DNA from 3 places in the Streptomyces sp. NPDC006925 genome. Region 1 is predicted to be linked to each of the others. Evidence: riboswitches for the same ligand, from Rfam matches in the RefSeq annotation. Region 1 holds a riboswitch; each other region holds the start of a gene.

The links. A riboswitch is a leader RNA that binds a small molecule or an ion and turns the genes downstream of it on or off. The one in region 1 is predicted to bind cyclic di-AMP.
Positions count from the first base shown of each region.
Region 2: linked by a shared signal. The riboswitch ahead of ACFYNS_RS22455 (LysM peptidoglycan-binding domain-containing protein) and the one ahead of ACFYNS_RS22685 (M23 family metallopeptidase) in region 1 are both predicted to bind cyclic di-AMP.
Region 3: linked by a shared signal. The riboswitch ahead of ACFYNS_RS24805 (M23 family metallopeptidase) and the one ahead of ACFYNS_RS22685 (M23 family metallopeptidase) in region 1 are both predicted to bind cyclic di-AMP.

Region 1 is NZ_JBIAGB010000018.1:44,667-49,856, reverse strand. Features, by position in the region: gene ACFYNS_RS22695 (pitrilysin family protein) at 1-1,031, shown strand, start outside; gene ACFYNS_RS22690 (M16 family metallopeptidase) at 1,088-2,467, shown strand; cyclic di-AMP (ydaO/yuaA leader) riboswitch at 2,683-2,839, shown strand; gene ACFYNS_RS22685 (M23 family metallopeptidase) at 2,853-3,671, shown strand; gene ACFYNS_RS22680 (HPr family phosphocarrier protein) at 3,793-4,074, opposite strand; gene ACFYNS_RS22675 (GNAT family N-acetyltransferase) at 4,243-5,190, shown strand, end outside.
Region 2 is NZ_JBIAGB010000017.1:147,163-152,352, forward strand. Features, by position in the region: gene ACFYNS_RS22440 (FtsX-like permease family protein) at 1-240, opposite strand, end outside; gene ACFYNS_RS22445 (ABC transporter ATP-binding protein) at 234-971, opposite strand; gene ACFYNS_RS22450 (helix-turn-helix domain-containing protein) at 1,143-1,739, shown strand; cyclic di-AMP (ydaO/yuaA leader) riboswitch at 2,271-2,447, shown strand; gene ACFYNS_RS22455 (LysM peptidoglycan-binding domain-containing protein) at 2,452-3,219, shown strand; gene ACFYNS_RS22460 (glycosyltransferase family A protein) at 3,444-5,190, shown strand, end outside.
Region 3 is NZ_JBIAGB010000022.1:40,225-45,414, forward strand. Features, by position in the region: gene ACFYNS_RS24795 (PPOX class F420-dependent oxidoreductase) at 1-217, shown strand, start outside; gene ACFYNS_RS24800 (aldo/keto reductase) at 424-1,371, opposite strand; gene ACFYNS_RS24805 (M23 family metallopeptidase) at 1,570-2,874, opposite strand; cyclic di-AMP (ydaO/yuaA leader) riboswitch at 2,886-3,090, opposite strand; gene ACFYNS_RS24810 (PP2C family protein-serine/threonine phosphatase) at 3,329-4,633, opposite strand; gene ACFYNS_RS24815 (DUF4232 domain-containing protein) at 5,055-5,190, opposite strand, start outside.

The DNA of each region.
Region 1 (5,190 bases):
CCAACTACTTCGAGACCATGCCCGCCCATGAGCTGGAGCTCGCCCTGTGGCTGGAGGCGGACCGGATGGGTTCGCTGCTGGCCGCGCTGGACGAGGAGTCCATGGAGAACCAGCGCGACGTGGTCAAGAACGAGCGCCGCCAGCGCTACGACAACGTGCCCTACGGCACCGCGTTCGAGCGCATGACGGCGATGGTCTACCCCGAGGGCCACCCCTACCACCACACCCCGATCGGCTCCATGGCCGACCTGGACGCGGCCTCGCTGGAGGACGCGCGCGAGTTCTTCCGCACCTACTACGCGCCCAACAACGCCGTCCTCTCGGTCGTGGGCGACATCGACCCGGACACGACGCTGGCCTGGATCGAGAAGTACTTCGGCTCCATCCCCGGCCACGACGGCAAGCGTCCCCCGCGGGACGGCGCGCTCCCGGACCCGGTCGGGGAGGAGCAGCGGGAGGTCGTCGAGGAGGACGTGCCCTCCCGCGCGCTGATGAACGGCTACCGCCTGCCGCACGACGGCACCCGCGAGGCGGACGCCGCCGACCTGGCACTGACCGCGCTCGGCGGGGGCGAGTCCTCCCGGCTCTACACCCGGCTGGTGCGGCACGACCGTACGGCGGTGGCGGCCGGGTTCGGCCTGCTGCGGCTGGCGGGCGCCCCCTCGCTGGGCTGGCTGGACATCAAGGCGTCCAGCGGTGCGGAGACCGCCGACATCCAGGCGGCGGTCGACGAGGAGCTGCGCCGCTTCGCCGAGGAGGGGCCCAGCGAGGAGGAGATGGAGCGGGCCCAGGCCCAGCTGGAGCGCGAGTGGCTGGACCGGCTCGGCACGGTCGGCGGCCGGGCCGACGAACTGTGCCGGTACGCGGTGCTCTTCGGTGATCCCCAGCTCGCGCTCACCGCGGTGCGGCGCGTCCTGGAAGTCACCCGCGAGGAGGTGCGGCAGGTGGCGGCGGAGCGGCTGCGCGCGGACAACCGTGCCGTGCTCGTGTACGAACCGCTGGCGAACGACGACGAGGAGACCGGGCAGTGAGCGAGACACCGGCGAGCACGAGCCCCGCGGGCATCGCGGAGGCGGCAGGCGAGAGCATGGAGTTCCACCCCCGGCCGGCCGGGGGTGCTCCCAAGCCGTGGGCTTTCCCCACCCCCGAGCGCGGCACGCTCTCCAACGGACTGACGGTGCTGAGCTGCCACCGGCCCGGCCAGGAGGTCGTCGCCGTCGAGGTGGACCTGCGCGCGCCGCTGGACGCCGAGCCGGAGGGGCTGGACGGCGTCGCCACCATCATGGCCCGGGCGCTGAGCGAGGGCACGGACAAGCACACGGCGGAGGAGTTCGCCGCCGAGCTGGAGCGCTGCGGCGCCACGCTCGACGCGAACGCCGACCACGCCGGTGTGTGGGTGTCGCTCGAGGTGCCCGTCTCGCGCCTGCGCAAGGCGCTGGGGCTGTTGGCGGACGCGCTGCGTGCCCCGGCGTTCCCCGACAGCGAGATCGAGCGCCTGGTGGCCAACCGGCTGGACGAGATCCCGCACGAGCTGGCCAACCCCGCCCGCCGCGCGGCCAAGGAGCTCTCCCGCGAGCTGTTCCCGGCCGAGGCGCGGATGTCGCGGCCCCGGCAGGGCACCGAGGAGACGGTGCGGCGCATCGACGCGGCAGCGGTACGGGCCTTCTACGAGGCCCATGTGCGCCCCGCGACGGCGACCGCCGTGGTGGTCGGCGATCTGGACGGGCTCCGCGACGGCGGCGTCGATGCGGCGCTCGCCGAGACGCTGGGCGGCTGGACGGGGGCTGTGGTCGACTCGCGTGCGATGCCGCCGATCACTGCCGACGACACCGGCCGGGTCGTCATCGTGGACCGGCCCGGTGCGGTGCAGACGCAGATGCTGATCGGGCGGGTCGGAGCGGACCGGCACGACCGGGTGTGGCCCGCGCAGCTGCTGGGCGTCTACTGCCTGGGCGGCACCCTCACCTCCCGGCTGGATCGGGTGCTGCGCGAGGAGAAGGGCTACACCTACGGCGTCCGTGCGTTCGGGCATGTGCTGCGTTCGGCGGAGGACGGCAGCGGGGCCGCGCTGCTGGCCATCAGCGGCTCGGTCGCCACGGACGTGACCGGTCCCGCGCTGGCCGATCTGTGGCAGGTGCTGCGGACGCTGGCGGCGGAGGGACTGACCGACGAGGAGCGGGACGTAGCCGTGCGGAATCTGGTGGGGGTCGCTCCGTTGCGCTACGAGACGGCCCAGGCCGTCGCGGAGACGCTGGCCGACCAGGTCGAGGAGCACCTGCCCGACGACTACCAGGGCCGGCTCTATGCCCAACTGGCCGAGACCGGCACGGTGGAGGCCACGGCGGCGGCCGTCAGCGCGCTGCCGGCCGACCGGCTGGTGACGGTGCTCGTCGGTGACGCGTCCCAGATCGCCGATCCGGTACGGGAGTTGGGAATCGGCGACGTCAAGGTGGTCACCGGCGGCTGAGCCGGGCCGGCGGGCGCGGTCCCGGGGCAGGAAGTGGGGCCCGGGAGGAGGAATTGCTCCTTCCGGGCCCGTTGTGATGTCCGCTTTCGTCGCGGTTGCTGGCGAGTTGGGGTGTGGCGTACGTGACAAAGCCAGGGATTCGTTTGCCGCTCGGAGTTGGCCCCGATTAGCGTCATTGCCGCTGTCCGTCAGAAGTGACCGCACCCGCGGCCGACGGACCGCGATCGCCGAATCCCCGAGGCAGTGGCCGAGGGGGACCGGGGACCCACGTCCCATTGGGGTGAATCGGACGGCCTCGCAAGAGGCGGTCCGTAGGAGACCTTCCTGCTCCGAACCCGTCAGCTAACCCGGTAGGCGAGAAGGAAGGAAAGGAGTGCGCCTCCCTATGGCGTTCACCCGTGCCACCGGCAAGCACAGGCGTCCGAGCAAGGCCCGCAGGACCGCGGGCGGGGCGGCCGGTATAGCCGGCCTCGCCACCGTGGGCGTCGTCGGGTCCATCGCCTCCCCCGCCTTCGCCGCGAGCGGCGGGCAGAACAACGTGCCGCTCCAGAACGCCGAGGTGACCGAGGCCGTCGGCGGCCCGATCTCGAAGACGCTGGACGAGCAGGCGTCCGCGCAGGCTCTCCGGGCCGAGCAGGCCAAGGCCGAGTCCGAGGCCAAGGAGGCGGCTGCCGAGGCGAAGGCGGAGGCCAAGCGGAAGGCCGACGAGGCCCGGCGCAAGGCGGCTGCCGAGAAGGCGGAGAAGGAGCGCGAGGCCAAGCGGAAGGCGGCGCGGGAGGCCGAGCGCGCAAAGCTCAACGCCTACGTGCTGCCCGTCGAGGGTTCCTATGTCTCGACCGGCTACCAGCAGGGCGGCGGCATGTGGTCGTCGGGCAGCCACACCGGGATCGACTTCCACGCGGGGATGAACACCCCGGTCCACTCGGTGGCCGCCGGTGAGGTCGTGGAGGCCGGGAACGGCGGTGCCTACGGCAACAACATCGTGATCAAGCACAAGGACGGCACGTACACCCAGTACGGCCACCTCAACTCGATCGGCGTCTCGGTCGGCCAGCAGGTCACCTCGGGTCAGCAGATCGGGCTCTCCGGATCGACCGGCAACTCCTCCGGTCCCCATCTGCACTTCGAGGCCCGCACCGGCCCCGACTACGGTTCGGACATCGACCCGATCGCCTACCTGCGCAAGCACGGTGTGAAGGTCTGACGCGCGTCGCCAGCACCGCATGCGGCAAGCCCCCGGTCACCGGACCGGGGGCTTGCCGCATGCGGGCTGCGGTGCCGCCCGCTCCGGCGGCCGCAGGGGTGTGCCTGGTGCCGGCAGGCGTTCAGACCGTCTCCGGAAGCTCCTCCAGCCCGTCCGCGACCAGCTTGGCCAGCCTGTCCAGAGCAGCCTCCGCGCCGTCCGCCTCGGAGGCCAGGACGATCTCCTCGCCGCCCTCGGCGCCGAGGCCGAGCACGCCGAGCATCGAGGCCGCGTTGACGGGAGTGCCCTCGCCCTTCCGGACGGTGACCGGCACTCCGGTCGCCGACGCGGCGCGGACGAAGATGGAGGCGGGGCGGGCGTGCAGCCCCTCGGCCCAGCCGACGGTGACGCGGCGCTCAACCATGGTGTTGCCCTTCGAGTCGTACGAGGTTGTCTAGACCAGTCTTGCACGGTCGCCTGAGTCCACCGTGAACCGGCGGCGGACCCCCGGAGACGGTGCTCAGGCCGCCGACGATACGACGCCTCCGCACACCCCTGAGCACGCGCCCTCCCTCCGCCGTACGCTGGCCTCATGCCGAGCCCCGAGGAGCGCGCCTACCCGGCCCACTGGGAAGCGGACATCGTGCTGCGCGACGGCGGTACGGCCCGGGTGCGGCCGATCGCCCCGGACGACGCGGAGCGGCTGGTCAGCTTCTACGAGCAGGTGTCGGACGAGTCCAAGTACTACCGCTTCTTCGCGCCCTACCCGCGGCTGTCCGACCGCGACGTGCGCCGCTTCACGCACCACGACTACGTCGACCGCGTCGGCCTCGCGGCGACCATCGGCGGCGAGTTCATCGCGACCGTGCGCTACGACCGCATCGACCACCTCGGCCGCCCCGCGAGCGAGCCCGCCGACGAGGCCGAGGTCGCCTTCCTGGTCCGCGACGACCAGCAGGGCAGGGGAGTGGCCTCGGCCCTCCTCGAACACATCGGCGCCGTGGCCCGGGAGCGCGGCATCCGCCGCTTCGCCGCCGAGGTGCTGCCGGCCAACACCAAGATGATCAAGGTGTTCACGGACGCCGGCTACTTCCAGAAGCGCAGCTTCGAGGACGGCGCGGTCCGCCTCACCCTCGACCTGGAACCCACCGAGCGCTCGCTGGCCGTCATGCGGGCCCGTGAGCAGCGCGCCGAGGCCCGCTCCGTCGCGCGCCTCCTGGCCCCCGGCTCCGTCGCGGTCGTCGGGGTCAGCCGCAGTCCCGGCGGCGCCGGGCGCGCGGTGCTCGACAGCCTGCGCACCGGCGGTTTCGCCGGGCGGCTGCACGCCGTCAACCACGCGCTGGACCCGCGGGAGGCCGTGCCGGCGACCGGGGCGTCGGCCCACCGCTCGGTGCGGGACATCCCCGAGCACGTCGACCTGGCCGTGCTGGCCGTCCCCGCGGACCAGCTCCACCGGGCGGTCACGGAGTGCGGCGAGGCGGACGTGCAGGGGCTGGTCGTCCTCTCCGAGGGGGTCGGCCGGGACGAGCAGCGGGAGTTG
Region 2 (5,190 bases), on a different contig from region 1:
GGGCCGGGCCAGCTTTCGGACCCGGTCGCCGGCCGGAGTGGCGACGCGGAGGGTGTCCGCGCCCTTGACGAGGACGGGCGCCGCGGCGAACCGTTCGGGCTTCCGTTCCGGCGCGTGCAGCGACGAGGCCAGCGCGAGCCCCATGACGGCCAGCAGTCCCGCTCCGAGAGCGAGCGCAACGAAGCTGCCGGCGAAGCCGGTCCAGCGGGTGCGCAGAGTGGCGAGGGCGATCCTCAGCACGGGAGGGCCTCCAGCTTCGCCATGTGCGCGGCGATCCGCGGCGAGGACGCGCCGTGCAGTTCCCCGTCGAGGCGCCCGTCGACGAGGAAGACCACGCGGTCCGCGTAGCCGGCGGCGACCGGGTCGTGGGTGACCATCACGGTGGTCCGCCCCTCCTGGTGGACCATGTCGCGCAGCAGGGTGAGGACCTCGCGGCTGGTCACCGAGTCCAGCGCACCGGTGGGCTCGTCACCGAAGAGCACCTGGGGACGGGTGATCAGCGCGCGGGCCAGGGCGACCCGCTGTTGCTGGCCGCCGGACAGCTCCGCGGGGCGGTGCCGGGCCCGCGACCCGAGTCCGACCTGCCGCAGCGCCTCCGCGACGCGGGCGGGTGGTGGGCGGCGACCCGCCAGGCGCAGCGGCAGGCCCACGTTCTGCTCGGCCGTCAGGGACGGCAGCAGGTTGAACGCCTGGAAGACGAATCCGATGCGGTCGCGGCGCAGGAGCGTCAGCCGGGTCTCGTCGAGCCCGGTCAGCTCGGTCCCGCCCACCGCGACCGACCCGGAGGTGGGGCGGTCCAGCCCGGAGGCACACTGCAGCAGAGTCGACTTCCCGGATCCCGAGGGGCCCATGACGGCGGTGAACGTCCCGTGGCCGAAGTCGAGGGTGACGTCGTCGAGCGCGGTGACGGCTCCGGCACCGGTGCCGTAGCGGCGGGTGACGTGCCGCATGCGGACGGCTTCATCGGCCATGTGTCTGTCCTGTCGTGTGCGAAGTGGTCGGCGCGGAAGCGGCGCGCGAGTGCGCGCCGGGCACGCCGGGCGGCGAGGCCGGTGCAGGTGCTCCGGTATCCGCCGCGAGCATTGCAGAGAAATCTCTGCAGAGGAAGTTCTGCAGAGATTTCTCTGCGATAGGCTCGGGGCATGACCGAGCCCCCACCCCAGGACCGCACCGCCGCTCACCAGGAGCGGCACACCGTCAGCGACCCCGCGACCCTGAAAGCGCTGGCGCATCCGCTGCGCCTGAAGATCCTGCGCAGGCTGGCCGCCGCGGGCCCGGCGACCGCCACCGCACTCGCCTCGGCCCTCGACCAGAACACCGGGACCCTCAGCTACCACCTGCGCCAACTGGCGCGGGCCGGTCTCATCGAGGACGACCCCGAGCACTCCGCGAACGGACGCGAGCGCTGGTGGCGCGGGGTGCGCGGCGCGGAGGTGCGGCGCCCCTCCCGATCGGGCCTGCCGGCAGCGGAGCGCGCCGTGGTCGAGGAGCTGGACCGGGCGCATCTGCAGGAGGACATCGAACTGGTCCGGCGCCAGGCGGACCGTCCGGCCGAGGAAGACGAGTGGGTGTCCGGCTCCCGCAGCACCCTCCACCTCACACAGGAGGAACTGCGGGAGTTCCACGACGCCTACCTGGAGCTGCTGCAACGCTTCCGGCGCGACCGCACCGAAGCCGGACCGGGCACCCGGCCCATCGCCGTCCGCTGGTTCGGGGTCCCGCTCGACCGCCGGGACTGACACCGCCGCGACGCCGCGGGGCCCCGGTGTGCGCGGCCGGGCACCGCCGCCCGACCGCGCATCCGACCGTTTCGGACCAGGGCTGCACCACACCCTCGCGCCGGGGGATGTACGATCGCGCTTAGTAGAATTCCTCCGTGCGACACCTCAGCCGCCGCACAGGATCCGGCAACCGGCCACATTCTGCGGTATTCACCGACAATGTCCGGATATACAGGACTTGCCCTTCTCGGTCGTACGCTGTGTCGGGAAACACACCGGCCGGACCCAGAAATCAGCAAGATCCTCTGCCTCCCCGTCAGGAAGCCTTTCCATAAAAGCTCTTCGAAACACCGGCGGGTTCGTCTTTTTACACACAGAAAATGATCCACAGCATAGCGTTGAAGAATTGCTAGATCATTTTCGGCGGCTGCTCGGTGCATGAATCGTGCGCCTTGATCCGGGCAATCCATTGTGTTTCTGTGTCCTCGCTCCGGCCTCCGTGAACGGCCGGAGTTCCGCTGCCGGGGCGCCGAATCCTGCCGCCCGGCTAGGAAATTCGCACCAGTACCGCGCGGCAGGAGCGGGGGACCCACTTACGTGCCGTGCCGCACTTCGCGGCCCGGCTAGGGGTGAAGTCATGGCCGCTGTGCCCCGGCACAGCGGATATGGCCGGGCAACTCCAGCCCGAATCCGACAGCTGACCTCGCAGGCGCTAGGAGAGGACACCCCCATGTCTCGTGGCCTTCACGCCCGTAATCCGTTCCGCGCCCGCCGCCTCCGGCTCTCGCTCGCCCTCGCCGCCGGCGGCGCGGGCATCGCCGCTCCCCTGCTGGCCGCGGGCAGCGCGCACGCCGCCCCGGCGCAGGTGCAGGAGCAGGCGCAGTCCGCACGGTCCGGCGCCGCCGAGCAGGTGAAGACCGAGCAGGAGCCCAGCTCCTACACCGTCGTCGGCGGCGACACCCTGTACCGGATCGCCCTGGACCACGACATCGAGGGCGGCTGGAACACCCTCTACGAGGCCAACAAGAAGACCGTCGGCGGCGACCCGGACCTGATCCTGCCGGGTCAGAAGCTGACGCTGGACACGGCCTCGAAGCCCGCCGAGAAGAGCGACGCCACGCCCGAGCGCGCCGACCGCAGCTCGGCCGAGCGCACCGGCGGCGTGCACAAGACCCAGTCCACCAACCTGGACGGCTGGATCAACGAGGCGCTGGCCATCATGAAGCAGCACGGCATCCCCGGCAGCTACGACGGCATCCACCGCAACATCATCCGGGAGTCCGGTGGCGACCCCAATGCCATCAACAACTGGGACATCAACGCCCAGAACGGCACGCCCTCCATCGGTCTGCTCCAGGTGATCAAGCCGACCTTCGACTCCTTCCACGTCGAGGGCACCGCCTACGACCAGCGGGACCCGGTCGCCAACATCGTCGCGGCCTGCAACTACGCAGCCAACCGCTACGGCTCGATCGACAACGTGAACGGCCCCTACTGAGCCGAAGCACGCACGCGGCGACTGCCCGCCACCCTCGCGGTGGCGGGCAGTCGCCGTCTCGGCGCCACGCCCGGCGGCCGCGGCGGAGCGCTCTCCCCCGCCCCCGTCGCCGTGCGCACCGGAACGCGCACCCTCCGTCTCGCTCCCCGCCGCGGCGCGGGCCGCATTCACCCGAACGCCGCTTCCCTCTGGCGCGGGTACGCCCGAATGGCCACCGTCGAGCCATGAGCGAGAACAGAAATCTTGTGAGCGTGATAACGCCCGCTTACAATGCACTGCCCTGTATCGAGCGCTGTGTCGAATCGGTCGCACACCAGTCATTCGAGCCCGGCGCCACCGAGATGATTGTCGTGGACGACGGCTCGACCGACGGCACCTCCGCCATTGTGGACCGGCTGGCCGCACAACATCCGCACCTCCTGCGGGTGATCCACCAGGAGAACTCCGGGAGCCCCTCGGGTCCGCGCAATCTCGGCCTGGACCTCGCGAGCGGACGGTACGTCTTCTTTCTCGATGCCGACGACTATCTGGCCCCCGAAGCCCTCCAACGGCTCACGACGGCGGCCGAGGTGAACGAATCCGATGTCGTACTCGGCCGAATGGCCTCGGGGGGACGCCGGGTGCCGCGCTCCATGTTCCGCGCGAACCAGGCCGATGCCGACCTGTTCACCTCCCGCGTCTACTGGGCGCTTTCCGCGCAGAAACTCTTCCGCAAAGAACTGCTCGACCGGCTGCAGTTGCGCTTCGACACCGGTCTGCGGATCGGCGAGGACCAACCCTTCACCGCACTCGCCTACTTGCGGGCCCGCCGCATCTCGGTGGTCGCCGACTACGACTGCTACTACCTGGTCCGGCGCCCGGACGGCCGGCATCTGACCGCCACGGGCAGCACCGAGCCGGTCCTCGATGCGCTGCACCGCGTCTGCGAGCTGCTGCGCGCCGAACTTCCGCCCGGACAGCAGCGCGACGCCCTGCTGGAGCGGCACTTCGCCGTCGAGCTCCGCGACGTCTTCCGCTTCCTCGGCCAGGAGGCGGACCCGGCCGTCCAGCAGCGCGAGTTCACCCGTGTGCAGCGGCTTCTCACCCGGCACGAGGACGACTCCTTCTGGCACCGGCTGGCTCCCGTCCAGCGCCTGCGCTGCCATCTGGCCCGGCACGGGCATCTCGGGGAACTGCTCACCCACACCCTGTCCGCCGACGCGCACATGCCGTTCAGCGTCCGCATCTCCCGGGGAACGGCGCTGGCACACTACCCACCGCGCGGAGAACACCGTGCCGGAGGCCCGGCCGCGAGCTTCGACGTGACGGACCGCCTCACGCTCAGCCACCGCGTCTCCCGCTTCTCCTGCACCGGCACCCGGCTGCGGCTGACCGGACGCGCACGCCTGGAGCAGGCCGGGCCCGCCGACCGGCAGGCGGTCGAGGTCTTCCTGCAGCACCGGGACGAGCCGTGGCGACGCTACGCGCGGACCCGTCTGGCGGGCGAGTTCTTCGAGGCCGACCTGGATCTCCTCGGCGGGCCGGGCGACGACGTCCCGCCGGCCGACGGCTGTTGGGACCTGTATCTGAGTCTGACCGTGAACGGGCTGGTCAGGACGGTCCGGCTGGGCAGCCGACGCGATCAGGAGGCCGGACGCTGCCCGTTCACGTACCTGGCCGACGACGGTGCGGGCGGCATCCGGACCGTCAGGCTGTACTCCACCTCCCACGGCAACCTCACCCTGCGCCTGGAGCACGTCCCCGCGGCACGGCTGAGCAGGGAACTGCGCCTCGATGTGGAAGCCCCCGTCTGGTGCGGTCGGGTCCTGCGCCTGCACGGCACCACCAACCTCGTCGCGCCTCCGGCCGGCACCGTCCTCGTCCAGCTGGCCTCCCGCAGCGGCGCCGCCGACTTCCCCCTGGTGATCGAGGACGACGGCCGCTTCTCGGTGGAACTGCCCCTGGACGTGCTGTCCTCCGGCCGGTGGGCGG
Region 3 (5,190 bases), on a different contig from region 1:
CGGGTGGGCGTGGACGGTGGTGGACGGGACGGCGGAGCTGACGCCCGTCGCACAGGATCCGCACGATGCGACCGTCGAGGAGTTGGTCGAGGTGTACCGGGCCATCCGGGGTGAGCATCCGGACTGGGCGGAGTACCGGGACACCATGGTGGCCGACCAGCGGCAGGTGGTGCGGCTTCCCGTGGAGCGGGTGTACGGCCAGCCGCAGCGGGGCTGAGCGGCTGCCAGTGGCCGTCCACGGTGTTCGGGCGGCCACCGTGCCATCGGTACACGCGTGTGTCTCCGGTTCCCGTCGCCCGGGTGTACGGCGGGATCCGGAGCCCCCGGCACGGCCGTGCCGTCGTGCAGGCGCACTGCCGTGCCGCCCTGCCGCAGCGCGGCTTGTTGCCGTCGCAGCCGCCGTGCGGCCGTGCCGACGAGGTGTTACGCGGACGCGTCCGTCAGCAGGCGGAGTTCGTCGTTGGTGAGGCGCAGATCGGCGAAGGCCAGCAGCGCGGGGAGCTGGTCGACCGCGCGGGCGCTGGCGATGGGGGCCGTCACGGTCGGCTGCGCGGCGAGCCAGGCGAGCGCGACGGTGGCCTCGGACGCCTGGTGCGCGGCGGCGACGGTGGTCAGCGCGGCCAGGACGCGCTGGCCCCGCTCGGTGGCCAGCAACTGTGCGGCCTTGCCCGCACGCGCTCCCTCGGGGACGGCCTCGCCCGGACGGTACTTGCCGGTGAGGAATCCGGAGGCCAGCGCGTAGTACGGCAGGACGGCCAGCGACTCCCGTCGGGCGAGCTCCTCCAGTTCGCCCTCGTAGGTGTCGCGCGAGACGAGGTTGTAGTGCGGCTGGAGCGCCACGTACCGGGCGGCGCCCTCCCGGTCGCTGAACGCGAGCGACGCGGCCAGGCGGGCCGGCGAGATGTTGGAGGCGGCGATCTCGCGGACCTTGCCCTCCCTGACCAGGTCGTCGAGAGCGGAGACGATGTCGGAGACCTCGACCGATTCGTCGTCGAAGTGCGTGTAGTAGAGGTCGATGCGATCCGTCCGCAGACGGCGCAGCGAATCCTCGCAGGCGGCCTTGATGGTGGCGGGGGCGAGTCCCATGTGGTCGGGGTGGCGGGCCACCTTGGTGGCGACGACGACGTTGTCGCGCAGGGAGGGGCCGCGTGCGGCGAGCCACTCGCCGATGACGGTCTCCGACTCGCCGCCCCTGTTGCCCTCCACCCAGGCCGAGTAGCCGTCGGCCGTGTCGATGACGTTGCCGCCGGCGCCGGTGTAGGCGTCGAGCACCGCGAACGAGGTGGGGGTGTCTGCTGTCCACCCGAAGACGTTGCCGCCGAGCACCAGCGGCGAGACGGACAGTTGACCGATCTTCCTGTCGGCATTCATCTGCATGCCGCGACCGTAGCGCGGGGTCGGGCCGTCCCGAGGGCGCGCACACCGGGCAGGCCGGAGGTCGTGCCCGGTGCGGGTCCGTTTCGGGGCACGTGCGGTGCGCTCAGGCGCTGTCTCCCCCGGCTCCTTCAGCTCCCCCCGGCTCCCTTCAGCCCCCGGCTCCCTTGTCTCCCTCGGCTCCCCTGTCCTTGCTCAGACCTTGACGCCCTTGTCGCGGAGCCACGGCAGCGGGTCCACCGGGTCGCCCCCGTGCGGGCGGACCTCGACGTGCAGGTGGGGGCCCGTGGAGTTGCCGGTGGAGCCGACCCGGCCGATGACATCACCGGTGCCGACCTTGTCGCCCGCCGACCTGGTCATGGACGAGAGGTGGCAGAACCAGAGTTCGGTACCGTCCTCGAGTTGCAGCACGACGCGGTAGCCGTACGAACCGGCCCAGCCGGCCTCCTTGACCGTTCCGCTGTGGACGGCCTTGACGGGGGTGCCGTTGGCGGCGGCGAAGTCCTGTCCGGTGTGGTCGCTCTGCCACATGCCGCCTGCCTGGCCGAACCCGGCGCTGAGCTGGAAGGAGGCCAGCGGTGCCGTGTAGCTGCGGGCGAGTTCGGCGCGGCGGGCCGCTTCGGCCTTGCGCTTCCGCTCGGCCTCCGCCTTGCGTTCCTGCTCGGCGGCCGCCTCGCGCGCCCGCTCCTGCTTCGCCTCTTCGGCAGCGGCGGCCCGTTCCGCGGCCTCCGCCGCGGCCGCGCTCGCGGCCTGCCGGGCCGCCTTCTCGCGGGCTTCCTCGTCCGCCGCGGAGCGGTGGCGCTCGGCCTGTTCGAGGATGCGGGCCCGCAGGGCCTCGCCCGCGTCGGTGCGGCCCGCCGCCTCGTCCTCGTCGGAGAGCCCGGCCTGGGTGAGGGGGGCGGCTTGCGCGTTCCGGCTGCCGGAGTCCGCCGTACCGTCGGCGTCCTCGGAGAGCAGGCCGCCGATGACGGGCAGGTCTTCGGCGTCGGGCAGCCGGTCGGGGATGCTCCGGAGCGCGTCGGCCGCGGTGTCCACGTCGGGCACGGATATCGTGCCGGGGTCCCGGTCCTGGGCGGTCGCCATACCGCCGGCGCCGACGGCTGCGATCATGCCGACTCCCAGGACGGTGCCGCCCCGCGCCACGCCTCCCGCGCGCTGCTTGGCGACCCGGTGCCGGCCTCGTACCGGAATCGCGGAGTCCTCGGAAGGGTTCCAGTCCTCCCACGGCTCGTCAGCGGCGTCAGCGGCAGCAGGGGCCTCCCCGGCGTCGCGCGCTGCATTGTGCGGCGGCATGGGGCCAGGGCCGCCGGAACCGGCGGAGACGGCGTACATGGACCGTCCCGGGATGGAGCCCTGGGGCGCGGCTTGGCCGGAGGAAGCGGCTTGGCCGTAGGGCGTTGCGGGGCCGTAGGGCGCTGCCGGGCCGGCCTGGTCGGCGGGTGGGGCGTAGGCGTCCGCTTGGGACGCATGGCCGACGAAGCCCTGGGATCTGGAGGCCACGGGGGCGCTCTCCTTTCCTTCCTTCTCGCCTACCGGGTTAGCTGACGGGTTCGGAGCAGGAAGGTCTCCTACGGGCGTCCTCTCGCAAGGGCGTCCGATTCACCCCGTCCTCCTCGTCCGGCTGACGAGGAGGGGTGGTTCCCCGGTTCCCACGGTGCTGTGCGGCCGATCGGGTGCTGCTGTTGCACCGCGTGCGGGATTCGGCGACGGCGCACGGTGCCGTCTTCCGTGACGGCAGTGACGACCGTGCTGCGTTATCGGACGTTAATAGAACTGTGGCCGGGATTCCAAGCCGTTCCCCGTAATTGACGTGAGACCCGCCTCGCTCTCCACCAGCCCCGTCCGTGCCTCTGCCCGGCCCGCGAGCGGCGTCCGACCGGTCGGCACGCCGGTCAGTGCCCCGGTCGGTGCGCCGATCGGCGCACCGGTCGGCGCACCGGTCGGCGCACCGGGCTCAGGCGTCGCGAGGGACGTCGCCCCGGGTGTCGCCCGCGGCGTCGTGGGCGACGGCGAGCAGCGCCATGTCGTCCGCCGACCGGCCACCGGTGTGGGCCGCGACGTCGACCAGGATCGTCGCCAGCAGTTCCTCCGGATCGGCGAAGGAGGTGCGGGAGAGGCGTTCGGCCGGCTGGTAGAAGTCGCCCTCCGGGTTGCGGGCCTCGGACAGGCCGTCGGTGTAGAGGAGGAGCTGGGCGCCGGGCGGGAAGACGAACTCGTCCACCTGCTGAGGCGATACGCCCAGGTCCGTCATGCCGAGCGGGAGTGCGGGGGTGGTGGGCTCCAGCAGGGCGGCCCGGCCGCGGTGCAGCAGCACCGGAGCGGGGTGGCCACGGTTGAGGACGCGCAGGACGACCTGCTCGTCTGCGGCTCGGTCCTCCGTCGCCGCGCTGTCCTGGCCACCGCCCGGTGCACCCGGTCCACCCGGTGCTTCCGGTTCACCCGGTGCGCCGGGTGCTTCCGGAGCGGTCGGGGACGCTCCGGGCACGGGAGGATTCGGGGGCTGCGTGCGCGGGTCGAGGACCTCGACCAGTACCGCCGTGCTGAAGTCCTCCAGCCGCGCCGCGCCCTGGAGGCGATGGGCGTCCCGCTGGAGAGCCCGGTCGAGACGGGCCGCCACACCGGGGAGGGCCGTCTCCTGCTCGGCCGCTTCCCGGAACGCCCCGACCAGGAGGACGACGGCGGCCACCGCGTCGAGCCCTTTGCCCCGTACATCGCCCAGCAGCAGTCGTACGCCGTACGGGGTCTCCTCCGCCGCGTAGAAGTCCCCGCCGATCCGGGCCTCCGCCTGCGCCGCGCGGTACCGCGTCGCTACGCTCAAGGCACCCACGTGGGAGGGCGGTGTGGGCAGTACGGCGTACTGCACGGCCTCGGCGATGCTGCGCGCGGAGGCCAGTCTGCTGCCGCTGCGGATCAGGACGTAGTTCACGCCGACGGCGAGGACGGAGACGGTCACGATGGTGATGGACCGGGCCTCGGCCTCCAGCACGTTGCTGGAGTCGTGGAAGGTGGAGAACAGGATGGTCGCCCCGGAGGAGAACAATCCGGTGAGCACGGTGCCGCGGAGGGTCAGGAAGGCCGCGGCGGCCAGCGGAGCGGCGGCGAAGGGCGCCGAGACGGTCACGTCCGGGGGCGTCGCGAAGTCCAGGACGATGCCCAACGCGCACAGCGCGGCGGGCAGCCATCGCGCCAGGCGCCATAGCCGCCCCAGGTTGCCGCCGTACCCGTCCACCGGCTGTATCCCGGCCGCCGTTTCCCGCACGTTCCCAATCTGACCCGGTCGGTGGCTTCAGGCCAGTCAGGAGCGGTCGAAGGGGGAGGGGGCCGGGTGACGCACCGGAGCCGCGCGGCCCCCGCAGCAGCCGCGAGGGCCGCCGGTTCGTCTCCCTTACCACGGAAGGGGCGGCACCGCCTGTCGAAAGACCGGCGAGGGACCGGCGAGGGACGGGCGAGAGCCGGCGAGACGGTCGGTCCGGCGGGGCGGAGCTTCGGCTCGGCCTGCTCCCGGCGTCACGAAGACCCGGCACCACGAAGACGGCGACACCACGACGCGGCACCACGAAGACGGCAGCGCAGAGAGGGCCGCAGCGCCCGGATGCTCGCCCCGGCCGGGAGACATCCCGGCCGGGAGGCAAGGCCGAGGTCGCGCCCGGAGCGCGGCCGCCGGGACTCCGGGCCGGGCCTCAGCCGCCGGCGCCGGTGCCCGGGGACAGCGGGCCGATCTTGGGCACGGACGCCTTGCCGGTGTTGGTGACCGGGCCGCCGGACCAGTCCACCCGGAGGGAACCCCGCTCGTCGGGCGGGGTGACCTTGGCCGCG